DNA from 2 places in the Nocardioides panzhihuensis genome. Region 1 is predicted to be linked to the other one. Evidence: riboswitches for the same ligand, from Rfam matches in the RefSeq annotation. Region 1 holds a riboswitch; the other holds the start of a gene.

Evidence for each region. Region 1 has a riboswitch for cyclic di-AMP ahead of BJ988_RS31270 (NlpC/P60 family protein). Riboswitches for the same ligand answer to the same signal wherever they lie in the genome.
Region 2: it holds a riboswitch for cyclic di-AMP, as region 1 does, so the genes downstream of both, BJ988_RS03630 (C40 family peptidase) here and BJ988_RS31270 (NlpC/P60 family protein) in region 1, are expected to answer to the same signal.

What each region holds. Positions count from the first base shown of each region.
Region 1 is NZ_JACBZR010000001.1:1,207,892-1,215,418, forward strand. It holds gene BJ988_RS05620 (hypothetical protein) at 1-617, shown strand, start outside; gene BJ988_RS05625 (amino acid permease) at 598-2,499, opposite strand; gene BJ988_RS05630 (NYN domain-containing protein) at 2,582-3,847, opposite strand; gene BJ988_RS05635 (hypothetical protein) at 3,971-4,168, shown strand; cyclic di-AMP (ydaO/yuaA leader) riboswitch at 4,265-4,468, shown strand; gene BJ988_RS31270 (NlpC/P60 family protein) at 4,484-5,476, shown strand; gene BJ988_RS05645 (hypothetical protein) at 5,500-6,750, shown strand; gene BJ988_RS05650 (M48 family metalloprotease) at 6,830-7,527, shown strand, end outside.
Region 2 is NZ_JACBZR010000001.1:782,307-789,833, reverse strand. It holds gene ftsX (permease-like cell division protein FtsX) at 1-60, opposite strand, end outside; gene ftsE (cell division ATP-binding protein FtsE) at 118-807, opposite strand; gene BJ988_RS03645 (hypothetical protein) at 882-1,499, shown strand; gene BJ988_RS03640 (alpha/beta fold hydrolase) at 1,611-2,396, opposite strand; gene prfB (peptide chain release factor 2) at 2,401-3,519, opposite strand; gene BJ988_RS03630 (C40 family peptidase) at 3,678-4,478, opposite strand; cyclic di-AMP (ydaO/yuaA leader) riboswitch at 4,481-4,655, opposite strand; gene BJ988_RS03625 (response regulator transcription factor) at 4,869-5,549, opposite strand; gene ligD (non-homologous end-joining DNA ligase) at 5,564-6,481, opposite strand; gene BJ988_RS03615 (ATP-dependent DNA ligase) at 6,481-7,449, opposite strand.

The sequences.
Region 1 (7,527 bases):
AGGACCTTCGACGTCAGGCCGCCACCCTGGTCAGGCTCCGCCCGCCCGAGGAGATCGTGGGCCTGCTCGGCCACGTGCCTTCCCGGGTCGGCAGGCGGGGCCGGTCGGCCGTGGCCGCCGACGTCGGCTGGAGGCTGGCCGAGGATCTGCTCGTCTACCCGGCGCCGACCGAGGAGAGGTACGTCACCTGGTACGCCGAGTGCCTCGCCGCCCTGGCGGCGGCCGGCTTCGCCGACGCGGTGCGTACGTCCTGGCACCATCTCGCCGACGAGGCGATCGGCCGGCGAGGCGCCGGGCCGACGATCGCCGAGGCCGCCCATCGGCTACGCCTGGCTGCGTCCTCGGCGAGCGAGGAGCGCCGCAGGGAGCTGGTCGGCACGGCCGACCGGCTGCTGATCCGCTACCTCGACCAGGCGCAGAGCGTCACGCCCACCGACATCGTCGGCATCACGACGCGGCTGCGCCTGCACCGCTACCCGACGGCGAGCCGCGCCGGGGTGCTGCGGCGCTCGGTGGGGCGATGGCAGGACCGTGCCCGGGTCGACGCCGTCGTGGAGACCCTCGTAGCCGCCGGCCAGGAGGAGGAGGCCGAGTGGGTCAGGTCCGGGTCGTCGTGAGCCGGGTCTGCCTGAGGTAGCGGCGGCCGGCGCCGACGAGGAGGACGAAGGCACCCGAGGTGACGATCATCACCAGGCCACGCAGGCTCCACACGCTCCAGACGGAGTCGTCGCCGAGCCGGTGACGGACGGCGCTCAGCAGCGTCAGCGCGGCCAGGTAGACCGCGAGCACGACGAACGGACGGTTCGCCGGATCGCGGGAGAACAGCCGCGCGCCGTGGTTCTTGGCGTCGTACCAGCCCAGGCCGGGGAACCGGAGATGATGGAGCCACGGGAGCACGAGGAGGACGAGGGATCCCCAGGCGATGACCGCCACGCCCTTCCACACCCGGTCCCAGGCAGACTCGTTGACGACCAGCGCGATGGCGACGAAGGCCGCGTACGCCGCCACGGGCAGGAGCTGCTGGAGCCCGGTGCGGAGCAGCTCGGAGCGCACCGCCAGGACGACGCAGGTGACCGCGTAGAGGATCAGGATCGGGATCGTGTTGAGCACGGCCAGGGTGTGCCAGTCGCCGCCCACCGCCACCAGGACGACCAGGGCGAGCACCAGGTTGACGAGCAGGATCAGCCAGAAGGAGTCGCCTCTGCGGCCCGGGAGCCGCGATGCCCGCGGCTCGTGCAGGCCGCTGGGGACGTACCTCTCCGCGCTGAGCGTGTAGACCTCGCGGCTGAGGGCGTAGGTGAACACGATGCCCGAGCCGATCGGGGCGATGATCGCGGCGAGGCGGACCAGCACGACCAGCCAGTCCATCTGCGCTCCGACCAGCGTGGCCGAGTCGGTCAGCCGCGCGTACGAGGTGCCGTGCTCGGCCCCGGAGGTCGCCATGTGCTCCGCGTAGACGAGCTGGAGGGCGGAGTAGAGCAGGAACGACCCGACGACCGTGCCGTACACCGCCCAGCGCACCCGCCTGGCGACCGCGCGCGGGCCGCCACGGACCTCACCGGTCACGTCCAGGGGCGCCTGGAAGCCGATGTAGGCGTAGATCACGCCGCTGGTGATCAGTGCGCTCAGCACACCGGTCGTGGTGGGCCCGGGCACCGAGTCCGTGCCGGCGGGACGTCCGGGGACGGCGAGCACCAGGAACACGACGAGGACCACCGGGAGAGCGATCTTGACCAGGGTCAGGACCGCGTTCGTACGCAGCACGAGCCGTCTGGGCAGCAGGACGAAGCCGATGATCGCGGCGGTCACCAGCACCGCCAGGACGGAGCCGGTCCCGGTGAGCCCGTCCGGGCCGGCCAGCGCGGGGACGACCTCGGCCAGCCCGTCGACCGCGGCCGCTGCCTGAGCGGCCGGGTTGATCGCGTACGAGATCCACAGCGACGCCGCCAGGACGATCACCACCAACGGCCCGAAGGCGTCGTGCGGGTGGAACAGGAGCCCGCCGGTGCGCTGGGAGATGAGCCCGAACTCGACCATCACGACAGCGATGGTGAGCATGAGCACGCCGCCCGCGGCCCAGCCGAGGAGCGCGGCCTCGCCCAGGCTCTCGTGGAGGCCGGGGACGGCCAGGAGCCAGCCGGACCCGATGACGCCGCCCGCGGCGAGACCGACGACCTCGACGAGGCTCAGCTTGTCGCCGTCCTCGGCGGCGCTCTCGCTCGTCTCGTGCTTCTGGGGCTCGGTGCGGGCGGTGCGGGCCTCGACGGTCTCCGCTGGCTGGGGGACACGACCCGAAGGGGCCTGGGGCCGTTGCAGGACCGCGAACGCGATGCCCGTCAGCACACTTCCGAAGACGGTCAGCCAGAAGATCGGCTCGTGCAGCACCTCACGAAAGCTCAGCGACTTGAGCCCGTCGAGCTGCAGGGTGCCGTAGATGGCGATCACGAATCCCGCGGCGCACAGGAGCACCCTGGCGATCGCGTTGAGGGCGTGCCGCACGCGCTGGTCTCCCACTCCCGGTGATTCGAACGTGCGCAGAACCTATCGAATCAGGTCGGTGCGGCGCAGGAAGCCGGCTGGATCAGGCCAGCAGGGGCGAGAGCGAGGAGAGCGGGACGGTGCGGGCGCCGGCGCGGCGTACGTCCTTGACGACCTCGGCGTCGTCGGTCGCGACCAGGACGATGCGGCCGGAGGGCTCGGCGTCGACGAGGTCGCGGATGACGTCGTCGGCGATGACGCCCTCGGGGGAGAAGAGGACCTTGACGCCGCGAGGCGGCACGGCGGTGGGGCGTACGGACGCCGAGTGGGCGTCGAAGACGACGGTCGTCTCCGCGCCGGTGCGGGCGGCGATCGGCGCGATCCCCCGCAGCAGCCGCAGCCGCTGGGCGTCGAGCGCCGAGTCGGGCCACAGGGCCTTGGAGACGTTGTAGCCGTCCACGATCAGCCGGACCCGCGGCATGGCCAGGAACTGCTCGAGGTGAGCGCTGCTGGTCACGCCGACACCGGCGACGGCGTCCGCGGAGGCCAGCTCGGACTCCACCCGCTCGCCCGGGGTGCCGGTGACGGGAGGCAGCGCGAGCTCGCGTCGGAGCCCGCCCGCGGCGTCGAGGAGCGTGTCGAGCAGGAACCGGGCCCGCAGCGAGGCGCCCTCGCGATCCGCCTTGGACGTACGCCGCTCGGCGGCCGCCTCGCGCTCCAGCTTGTCGATCTGGCTGCGGAGCTGGCGCAGCTGGCGGTCGCGCGCGGCGATCTCGTCCTCGGCGCGGGAGAGCGCCGCGCGGGCGTCGGTCAGCGCCTCGTCCAGTCCCGTGCCGACCTCACGAGCGGCGGCCCGGGCCTCCCCGAGCTTGCGTCGCAGAGCGGTGTTGTCGGCCTTGAGGTCGTCGATGCGGGCCTTGCGGTCGGCACGCACCTCACGGATCTCGTCCTCGGCCGCGGTGAGCTTGCCCCGCAGGCGGGCGACCTCGGCGTCGACCGCCGGCACTGCGGCGGCCTCGAGCCGATCCAGGGCCTCCTTGAGCGAGACCTCCCAGCCGTCGGGACGCACGAGCCAGACGACGGCGGCCGCCTCGGCCGGGTCCTCGGGAAGGACGAGGTCGTCGGGGGAGCCCTCGGTGACGTACGCCGGGCGCAGCTGGCTCCCGATCTTCTCCCGCACCTCGTCGTCGGCGTCCAGCGCCGAGGCGATCATCGCGCCGCCGGCCTTGGCGCGCCGGGCGGGTGCGAAGTCGGCGATCCGCTTGAGCGCGGGTGGGAGCCGCGCCACGTCGGGAAGCACCCCGGCCGTGAGCGCGACGATGCGCCCCCGGACCGTGTCGGGGAGCGTCGCAAACGCGGAGACCTCCATGGGTCAAGTGTAGGGACCCCGTCCGCGATCACCGCGTCGAATACTGCGCTGCGATGGTGATGACACGCCGCACGCAACCGTACGAAAGCAAAAATGTCGGTGCTCGGTGAGACCGTCACTCACATGACGACGAGAATCGACTGTGACACCTGCCTGGTGCGGGGACTGGCGTGCCACGACTGCGTGGTCACGGTCCTGCTGGGGCCGCCCCCGGAACTCACCATCGAGGACGAGGAGCGCCGGGCGCTCGACGTGCTCGCCGATGGCGGCCTGGTCCCGCCGCTGCGGATGGTGGCTCTGCCGTTGGTGGAGGGTATGTAGCCGAACTTTTGGGCGTGGGTGGTTGGCAGGTGGGGGATGGCGTCGGCTAGTGTGCGCAGGGAATTGGCGCTCGTGGAAGTGGGTCAACCGGCCCACGCGAGTGCCGCGCTCAATCCAGGTCCGCTTCGGGGCGGGCCAGGAGCCGGGGAACCACACCGGTCGTACGCCGCAACATGGAGTGCGACCACCTGGGGTGTATCCGCCGCGAGGACGATCGGGGAGACCCGGTCGAGGAGCGGTGGTAGGGCAGGTCGTGCCTGAACCCGTCAGCTCACCCGGTAGGCGTCAACGACTACACAAGGAGACCGTCCGCTCGTGACACGCGACCGGAAGCGACTCATTGCCGGAGCAGCCGGCATCGCCGCCATCGGTGTCGCCGGGATCATTCCCGCAGCGACCCCCGCCCAGGCCGACCCAGACATCGACGACGTTCGTGAGAAGGTCGACAAGCTCTACACCCAGGCCGAGGCCGCCAACGAGGACTACAGCAACGCCAAGCTGCGGCTGCAGGACATCAAGGACCAGCTCAAGGACCTCAACGCTGACGAGAAGCGGCAGAGCAAGGAGCTCGACGAGATCCGCGCCGAGCTCCGTGACTCCGTGCTGCGGCAGTTCGAGGGCTCCGACGTCTCCGCCGTCGGCCAGGTGATCACCTCCGAGGACCCGCAGGAGTTCCTCGCCGGGCTCTCCACCGTCTCGTCCTACAACGCGCTGCAGGCCGACCTGCTGGCTCGGTACAACACCGAGGCAGAGGCCCTCCAGGTGCGCCGCGAGGCCACCGAGGACGCCAAGTCCCAGATGGCCAAGGTCAAGACGACCATGCAGAAGAAGAAGAGCGAGATCGACAAGAAGTTCGAAGCCGCTCAGGCCGAGCTCGACGAGCTCGAGGCCGACGAGCTCGAGGAGTTCCAGGCCGCCGGTGCCGGAGCGGGCATCCCCGCCAACCTGCCGCCGCCCTCGGGCCGTGCCAAGAAGGCTGTCGACTACGCCCTCGCCCAGGTCGGCGACGCCTATGTCTACGGCGCGACCGGCACCGAGTCGTGGGACTGCTCCGGTCTCACCATGGGTGCTTGGGGTGCGGCCGGTGTCGGGCTCCCGCACTCCTCCTCGGCGCAGTACAGCAGCGGACCCCAGGTGTCGCGTGACCAGCTCGCCCCCGGCGACCTGGTCTTCTACTACAGCCCGATCAGCCATGTCGGCATCTACATCGGCAACGGCATGATCGTGCACGCGTCCAACCCGAGCACCGGTGTGAAGGTCTCGCCGATGGACGAGATGCCCTACACGGGCGCTGTCCGTCCGGGCTGAGCCTTCGACAGGCTCAGGACCACTTGACCCAGGACCCCGAAGAGGCCGATCGTTCGCAGGTGCGAACGGTCGGCTCTCTTGTATCCCGTGTCAGGGCCAGCCCGGCCCTGATCGGCGCCGGTCTGGTGCTGGTGATGCTCCTGGCAGGCTTCGTCGGCTGGCGGCTGACCGGCGGCGGCGAGTACGTCGCGCCGACCCCGACCGCCGCCCCGGTCGTGCGCGCCGACACCGAAGGCGCCCGTGCCTCGCTGGAGCAGCTGGTCACCGGCGTACGTGATGGGGCGGAGCCCGACGGGGAGGACGCCGCCTCGGTGGCGGTGCGCAACGCACACGCCATCGGCGTCGAGGACGTCACCGCGAGGTATGTCGCCGAGTCGGGCAACGTGGCAGCGGACGGCTCCTGGACCGCCGACGTCGAGATGTCGTGGCGCACGCCCGGTGACCCGGTGCTGACCGAGGAGCTGAAGGTCGGCTTCGACGCCGACGGCGCGATCACCGGGTTCTCGGCGGCCCAGGGCACCCGGCTGCCGCTGTGGCTCAGCGGCCCGGTCGAGGTGCGGCGCACCGACTCCACCCTCGTGGTGGTCCAGGCATCCGCTGACGTCGCCGACCGCTACGCCGAGCTGGCCACGACCGCTGTCGACGAGGTCCGCAAGGTGATCTCCTGGGACGATCCCCGCCTGGTCCTCGAGGTGCCCGCGACCGGACTCGAGTCGGCGCTCGGCGCGCAGCCCGGGGCCTACTCCGCGGTCGCCGCGGTGACCGCGACGGTCGACGGGTCCACGAAGGCCGGAACACCGCTGCACGTGTGGGTCAACCAGGGCGTCATCGGCGACCTGGACGCCCCCGGCGCCCAGGTGGTCATCACCCACGAGGCGACCCACGCGGCCACCGACGCCCCGACGGGCACCAACCGGCCGATGTGGCTGGTCGAGGGCTTCGCCGACTACGTCGCACTCCGCGACACCACGCTCCCGCTGAGCAAGACCGCCGGCCAGATCCTCGCCCAGGTCCGCGAGAACGGCCCGCCCGATCATCTGCCGGGCAAGGCCGAGTTCAACACCCGCTCGGAGCACTTCGGCGCCGAGTACGAAGCCGCCTGGCTCGCCTGCGAGGTGCTCGCGGAGGCAGGCGGGGAGCAGGCCCTGGTCGACCTCTACGAGGAGACCGGACGCGGCACGGCTCTGGAGAAGGCCCTGCGGACGAGCTTCGGCTTCGGAGAGGACGAGCTGACCGCCCGCTGGCGGGCCCATCTGTCAGAATCTGCGGCGTGAGCGAGCGTCAGCGAGTGAGCCTTGCGTGCAACACGCCGCCGCGTCCGTATCCTGGCGCTTGCGCTACGGGGGTGGCGGCGTGAATGCAACGAGACGTACGTCCTGGGTGGTTCTCGTCGTCGGGGCGGTCGCGTTCGTGGTGCTCGCCTGGCTGCTGATCCCGTGGCAGCCCTATCCCGGTGGCGCGCTCGAGCTGCCCGACGAGCGGGACGTGTTCACGGTCGAGGAGCTGGAGCGGATGCTGGCCTACTCCGGCGCCGTTCGCTGGATCAGCCGGGCCGGCCTCGTCGTCTCGCTGGTGGTCGCCTGTGTGCTCGGGTTCACCCCGATCGGACGGCGTCTGGTGGCGAGGCTGCGGGGCCCGTGGCTGCTCCGGGTGGTGCTGGCGGTCGTCGTGGTCACGCTCGTCGGCTGGATCGCGACGCTCCCGTTCGGGGTGGCGATCCAGCGTCTGCAGGTGCGCTACGGGCTCTCCAGGCAGGAGTGGGGCTCTTGGCTGGGTGACTCGCTGCTGAACCAGGTCGTCGGCATCGTGACCACGTCCCTGGCGCTGCTCGCCCTCTTCGCGTGCATCCGCCTGGGCCGGCGCTGGTGGCCGGCGCTCGCCGCCGGTCTGGTCGCCGGTTTGGTGGTGCTCGGCTCGTTCGTCTACCCGGTCGTCATCGAGCCGCTGTTCAACGACTTCGAGCCGCTGCCGCGTGGCCAGCTCCGCACCGAGGTGATGGCGATCGCCGAGCGGGAGGGCGTCGAGCTCGACGATGTCCTGGTGGTCGACGC
Region 2 (7,527 bases), 430 kb from region 1:
CATCGACAGGTTTCGGCGGAGCCCCTGGCGAAGCTCGGTGAATACATAGCGCAGCTGCATGGCGGGTCGAGAGCCTTTTCTGGGTTGTAGAACCTGGTCGACGGTGAGGGGGCCGGCTCAGAACTGAGCGCCGTAGCCGCCCTGGACCTGGTCGCGCACGAGGTGGCCGTGCTCGAGCTCGATGACGCGCTTGCGCATCTGGTCGACCATCTGGACGTCGTGGGTGGCCATCACGATGGTGGTGCCGGACCGGTTGATGCGGTCGAGCAGTCGCATGATGCCGACGGTGTTGCCGGGGTCGAGGTTTCCGGTGGGCTCGTCGGCGATCAGGATCATCGGCCGGTTGATGAAGGCGCGAGCGACGGCCACCCGCTGCTGCTCCCCACCGGAGAGCTCGTCGGGCATCCGGTCGCCCTTGCCGTCGAGGCCGACCAGCTCGAGCGTCTCCGGGACGCGCTGACGGATCTCGCGGTTGGAGTGACCGGTCACCTGCATCGCGAAGGCGACGTTCTCGGCGACGGTCTTGTTGGTCAGCAGACGGAAGTCCTGGAAGATCGTGCCGACCTGGCGACGCAGCCGCGGCACCTTCCAGCCGGCGAGCCGGTTGATCTCCTTGCCGGCGACGTAGACCCGGCCCGAGCTCGGCCGCTGCTCGCGCAGCATCAGCTTGAGCGCCGTCGACTTCCCCGAGCCGGACTGGCCCACGAGGAAGACGAACTCCCCCTTCTGGATGTCGATCGAAAGGCTGTTGAGGGCGGGTCGCGCCTGCCCTGGATAGGCCTTGCTGACCTTCTCGAAGCGGATCACCCCGCCGAGGGTAGTGCAACCGTGGTGGGCTCAGCACTTCGGCTCTGAGATACCGACCCCTGTACTCTGACGACGTGCGCTCTGCAGTCCGGATCCTCCTCGGTGCCGTAGTCCTCACCGCCATTGCGGTCGGGGTCGGCGTGCTCACCCTGAAAGACGAAGAGCCGGAGACGCCCGAGGTGAAGGGCGACCTCAGCACCGCTGACACCACCACGATGCATGTGCGCCGAGGCGCTTTCTGCGACAGCGTCCCGACCGAGGACGTCACCGAGGCGCTGGGTGGCGCCGCGACCGAGAAGAAGGCCTACGGCGACGGTGACCAGACCGTCATCGCGGGCGAGGTCTCCGACGTCGCCCAGGAGTACGGCTGCATCTGGACCGGGCCGGAGGACTCGGCCACCTCTGCCCGCGCCTGGGTCTTCGCCCCGCCGGTCACGCTGGACTGGGCCACCCAGATGACCAAGAGCGTGCCCAAGGGCTGCAAGGCCTCGTCGAGCCCTGCGTACGGGAAGCCGTCGGTCGCACTCACCTGCGTCGACGCGAAGAAGCAGCCGAAGGTGGTCCTGCGCGGCCTGTTCGGCGACGCCTGGCTCTCCTGCGAGCTCACCGGCAAGGCCGGCGAGGCGACCGCGACGCTCCAGAAGCGCGCCTCCCGCTGGTGCCTGGTGACGGCGACAGCCGCCTCCGCCTGACCGACGGCCGCCACCGACCATCGGCCTGGCAGGGCAGGGCAGGGCAGCGCTATTTGCACGAGTTAAAGTCGAGTGCTTTAATCGACTTAGTCGCTCAGGCCTTCGGTCGCATCACCGGGCGACACGCGCCGCCGCGGGCCCTGAGTCAGAGCAGAGCCCGCCGGCGAGAGCGGGTGGGGTCCTTAGGGATGGGGATCCCACCCGCGACGCGAGCCAGCCCAGCACCGCGTCGGCGAACTCCGCGGGCTTGTTGCGATGCACGAAGTGGCCGACGTCGAAGTGGACGAGGTCGGCCTCAGGGATCCGGTGGGCGACCTTCTGGATGTCTTCCGGCGGGATGTGGCTGTTGCCTCCGCCGGCCACGATCAGGGTCGGCATGGGCAGCAGCTCGAGCTGCTCCCACATCCATGCGTCGTAGGTCGTCGCCTCCACGAGCAGGGACGCGATGCACTCCCAGTCGTGCGGCATCGGCCTGGTCGCGCGCCCGGGGCCCCGGCGATCGCGCGGCGCAGGTGGCACGACGTCCTCGATGACCAGCCGGGAGACCAGGTCGGGTCGGTGCATCGCGACCAGGAGGGCGACGTTGCCGCCGGTCGAGTGCCCGACGACCACTGCACCCGAGATCTCCAGCGAGTCCATCGCCACGATGACGTCGTCGGCGATGAGCCGGTGCGAGTACTCCGAGGCCCAGTCCGAGTCCCCGTGCCCACGCAGGTCGAAGGCGTGAACCCGGTGCTCGGCCGCGAACGACGGCACGACCCCCTGCCATCGCTTCGCGCTGCCTCCGAGCTCGTGCAAAAGCACCATCGGCGTTCCACCCTCGGGGCCGTAGACGTCATAGACGTACGCCGCCCCGCGGCCGGGAAGTGGAAGCCTGGTGCGCGTCTGCGCAACCATCAGATCAGTTCTGCTCGGCCTTCTCAGCACCCCGACGCCAGCGGATACCGGCCTCGAGGAATCCGTCGATGTCGCCGTCGAAGACGGCCTGCGGGTTGCCGACCTCGTAGGTCGTGCGCAGGTCCTTGACGATCTGGTAGGGGTTGAGGACGTAGTTGCGCATCTGGTCGCCCCAGGAGGCGGCGACGTCGCCCTTGAGCTCCTTGATCTGCGCCTCCTCCTCGGCCTTCTTCAGCGCGAGCAGCTTGGCCTTGAGCACGATCATCGCGGCGGCCTTGTTCTGCAGCTGCGACTTCTCGTTCTGACAGGAGACCACGGTGCCGGTGGGGATGTGGGTCAGCCGGACCGCCGAGTCGGTGGTGTTGACCGACTGGCCGCCGGGACCCGAGGAGCGGTAGACGTCGACCTTGATGTCGTTCTCGTCGAGGTCGATCTCGTCGGTCTGCTCGAGGACGGGCACGACCTCGACCGCGGCGAAGGAGGTCTGCCGGCGGCCCTGGTTGTCGAAGGGGCTGATCCGGACCAGACGGTGGGTGCCCGCCTCGACGGAGAGGGTGCCGTAGGCGTAGGGAGCGTGGATCGCGAAGGTGGCGGACTTGAGCCCGGCCTCCTCGGCGTAGGAGGTGTCGAAGACCTCGACCCGGTACTTGTGCTGCTCGGCCCAGCGGACGTACATCCGCATCAGCATCTCGGCGAAGTCGGCGGCGTCGACGCCGCCGGCACCGGCGCGGATCGTGATCACGGCCTCGCGGGAGTCGTACTCCCCCGCCAGCAAGGTGCGGATCTCCAGGCTCTCGACGGCCTTCTTGACCCGGCGCAGCTCGGCCTCGGAGTCGGCGAGCGAGTCGGCGTCGCCCTCCTCCTGGGCCATCTCGACCATCAGACCGAGGTCCTCGATGCGGGTGTGGAGCTCGGTGAACTTGTTGAGCTCGCCCTGCAGCATAGAGAGGCGTCCGGTGACCCGGGTGGCGTTGTCCTGGTCGTCCCAGAGGTCGGGCGCGGCGACCTGCTCGCCGAGGTCGGCGATCTCAGTGCGCATCGCGTCCAGGTCCAGCACCTGGCCGATGGTCTGCATCGTTGCCTGGAGCTGCTTGATCTCGGTGTCGAATTCGGGGCCTGCCACGTCTTACAGGTTACTTGACCGGTGGTTCGCCACCCGATTCGCCGCCCCCTCAAATATGCGCTCGCCCTCCGGCATGGGGAACCGGAGGGCGAGCGCCAGGGGGATGTCGCCAAAAGGGATATATCGGCGTGAGCCCGTCGGAACGGGCCCTAGAGGCCTCAGGCCTGATGGATCGAGCCGGCGAACCAGCCGTCCCAGGCAGCCTCCTCACGAACAGAGGCACCAGGCTTGGGGGCGTGCAGCATGATCGCCTGGCCGTTCTCCCAGCGCAGGAAGATGCCCACGTGGTAGACGGGGCTACCCCAGAACATCAGGTCGCCGCGCTGGATCTGGTCGTTCGGCACCGAAGGCAGCGCAGCGGCCTGGTCTCGCGAGACCCGGGGCAGCTCGATACCGGCGGCGCTGAAGGCGTACTGCGTCAGGCCGGAGCAGTCGAACGAGCTCGGGCCGGTGGCACCCCAGACGTACGGGTCACCGATCTGCTCCGAGGCGACGCTGATCGCCCGCTCGATCTTGCCCTGCTGGCTCGCGGCGAAGGCCTTGGCCTCCGCCTCGGCCTTCTTCTTCTCCTCCGCGGCCTTCTTGGCCGCGATCGCTGCCTTGCGCTTCGCCTCGGCAGCCTTCTGGGCGGCCTCGGCCTTGCGCTGCTGCACGTCGACAGCCCTCTCGAGCTGCTTGATGTCGGTGAGCATCGCCGTGGGGGTGGCCGAGGCCTCGAGGACCGGAGCCTCCACCACGGTGGCCGACTCGGCGGTCGGCTCGTGGGCGGGCGGTGCGGCGTTGGCGGCGGGCACCGCCACCAGGGCGCCCGCGGCGATGCCGCTGGCGAGGGTGACGCGACCGAGGAGCTTTCCGTGGCCGCTGAGCGATCCTGCGATCGTCCGGACGACGGATACGTTTGGCGCCCGGAACGGGCGTGCCGTGCCTCGATGGGCAGGGCGGGATACGGACTTGGACATGCGTGAGTTCCTTCCCACGCCTGCGAGGTGAGCTGTCGGGTTCGGGCTAGAAGGTTGCCCGGCCATCTTGCGATGGCTTCACCCCGAGCGACCGTCCGAGTTAGTCGCGTGGATCTTGGGTCCCCCGCTCCTGTCCCATACGTACTGCTGAGTGTGAGGGGTAAGGGGGTTCAGTAGTAGGGGCCGGCTTCCGGAGGGACAGGATTCGGCGTGAACCGGGGCCGGTCGTGCGTTCTGCACGGCTCAACCAAGGTGACATGGCAACTCGAGCGGATCCAATCCGGAATGTGCGGATCTGGGGCAGAATCCGCGCGTTTACGCGTGATTTTACCGCCGTTTGTGAGTCATCTCACCGGCAGACAGCCGTTTGAGGCTGGGTCCGAGCGGCCCTCACTCCGCCGCTTCGAGCCGGAATCCGACCCCGCGGACGGCGACGACCTTCTCCTGCACACCGGCCGCCTCGAGCTTCTGACGCAGGCGTCCGACGGTGACGTCGAGCGTCTTCGTCGAGCCGTACCAGTTCTCGTCCCAGACCTCCGCCATCAACCGGTCCCGGGAGACGACCTTGTCGCGGGAGGCGGCCAGCACGGCCAGGAGCGCGAACTCCTTGCCGGTCAACGTCACCTCGCGCTCGCCGGCGTAGACACGGTGGGCGGCCACGTCGATGCGCAGCGCGTCGTCGTCGTCGCCCGGCTCGACCGGGCCGGAGCGGCGCAGGAGCGCCCGGACGCGAGCCTGGAGGACGGCCAGCGCGAACGGCTTGGCCAGGTAGTCGTCGGCGCCGGCGTCGAGCCCGACCACCAGGTCGATCTCGGCGTCACGAGCGGTGAGGATCATGATCCCGCCCTCGTAGCCGTTGTCCCGTGCGGCCTTGCAGACCTCGAGCCCATCCATGTCGGGAAGGCCCAGGTCGAGCAGCACGAGCTCGGCCTCGTAGGGGGGCGCCAGCAGCTCCAGCGCCTTCTTGCCGGAGTCGACCCAGGTGACGTCGTACCCCTCACGCTGGAGCGTGCGCACCAGCGGAGCGGCGATGTCCTCTTGGTCTTCTACGACGAGCACGGAGTTAGACATGAAGAGAACAATAGTTACAGGCCCGTAGGGCTTGTGAAGAGATCCCCCCTTTCAGATAAGCGCGTGATCACATTGTTAGGTCCGAGTTGCTCGATCCCGAGCGGATCCGAGGCTCCCTCGGTGACCTCGTCCCAGGTGACGGGAGCTGCCACCGTCGGGGTGTCCTTGCCTCTCAGCGAGTAGGGACAGATGGTCGTCTTCGAGCCGGAGTTCTGCGACCAGTCCAGGAAAACCTTGCCTGACCTGCGGCTTTTGGTCATGGTCGCGGTCACCTTGCTCGGGTTCGCCTTCTGTAGGTCCTCGGCGATCTCCTTGGCCAGCGCGGTGGCCGCGTCCGGTTCGACGGGCTCCGGCAGGGCGGCGTACAGATGCAGGCCCTTGCTGCCGCTGAGCACCGGCGTCGCGGCGAGGTCACGGGCGCCGAGCGCCTCGCGCACCAGCAGCGCCACCTCGCAGCACTCCTGGAGACCGGCCGGTTCGCCGGGGTCGAGGTCGATCACGATCCGGTTCGCACCGGCCGGGGTGTCATCGGCGCCGACCGTCCACTGATGGACGTGCAGCTCCAGCGCGGAGAGGTTGGCCGCCCAGGTGAGCGCGGCGAGGCTGTCGAGGATCGGAAAGGTGAGTGTTCCCTCTTTGTGGTCGGCGGTTCGGGATCCCGTTGTCGGAACGATGACCGTGCGGACCCAGCTGGGGGTGCCGGCCGGTGCGTTCTTCTCGAAGAACGACATGTCGCCGATGCCGTGCGGCCAGCGGATCCTCGTCACGGCGCGGTCCTGGAGCTGCGGCAGCAGCGCCGGCGCCACCTGGGCGTAGTAGTTGAGCACCTCGCCCTTCGTCATCCCGGTGCGGGGATAGAGCACCTTGCTGAGGCTGGTCAGGGTCAGCACCCGGCCGTCGACCTCGACGCGTACCTCTTCTCGTTCGACCATCACAGATCCTCCGGTGAGACATCGTCCCTGATCCCGATGAAGCTCGGCTGGCGCAGCCGGCCCTTGTAGCTCGCCGACGCGACGGCGGTGCCGTGGGTCTCCACCTCCACGACGAGGAGGGGCTCGACCCAGTGCGTGCCGCGAACGTCCACCGTCGGCACTCCCCCGTCGGGGTCGACGTCGGGACCGGCGAAGGGGCTGCGCCCGGTCTCGCGGAGCAGCTCTCCGAGCCGCTGGGCACGTTTGCCGGTGATGCCGCTGCCGACCCGCCCGCGGTAGATCAGACCCTGGGGAGTCGGCTGTCCGACGAGGAGGGCGCCGAGACGTTCGGTGCCGCCCTCGGTGCCCACCTCGGGCCGCCAGCCGCCGACCACCAGCGACGCCCGATAGCGGTGGGCCAGCTTGATCCAGTCCTTGCTCCGCTCCCCCGGCCGGTAGCGGCTGCCGCGCCGCTTCGACACGATGCCCTCCAGCCCCTGCGCCCGCGTCACCTCGTGGAGCATCTGCCCGTCGTCGTAGGTCGCCGGCAGCTGCCACGAGCCCAGGTCGCCGTCGGCATGGACGGCCTCGAGGACCTTGCGCCGCTCGGCCCAGGACTCCTCGATGAGCAGCCGCCCGTCCAGACGGAGAAGGTCGAAGACCATGTACGTCGCGGGGATCCGCTCCGCGAACCTCGCCGCCCGGCGGACATCGCGGTTGTGCATGCGGTCCATCAGCACCCGGAAGTCGGGCAGTCCGGAGTCGTTGAGCGCGATCACCTCGCCGTCGACGACGATGTCGCGTTCCGGCCCTGTCGCGATCTCCGGCCAGGCGGGGGTGGCGTCGTTGCTGTTGCGAGTGATGAGCCGGGTCTGCGTACGTCCTTGCTCTGACTCTCCGACGAGCCGGATGCCGTCCCACTTGACCTCGTGGATCCACTCCTCCCCCGGCGGAACGTGGGCGCCAGGTGTGGCGAGCATGGGACGCATGTGTCCATCTTGCCTCTACGAAGTCGCTGCACCGGGCAGATCTGGGCCGATCTTCATGGCGCCCGGGGCACGTCCGTC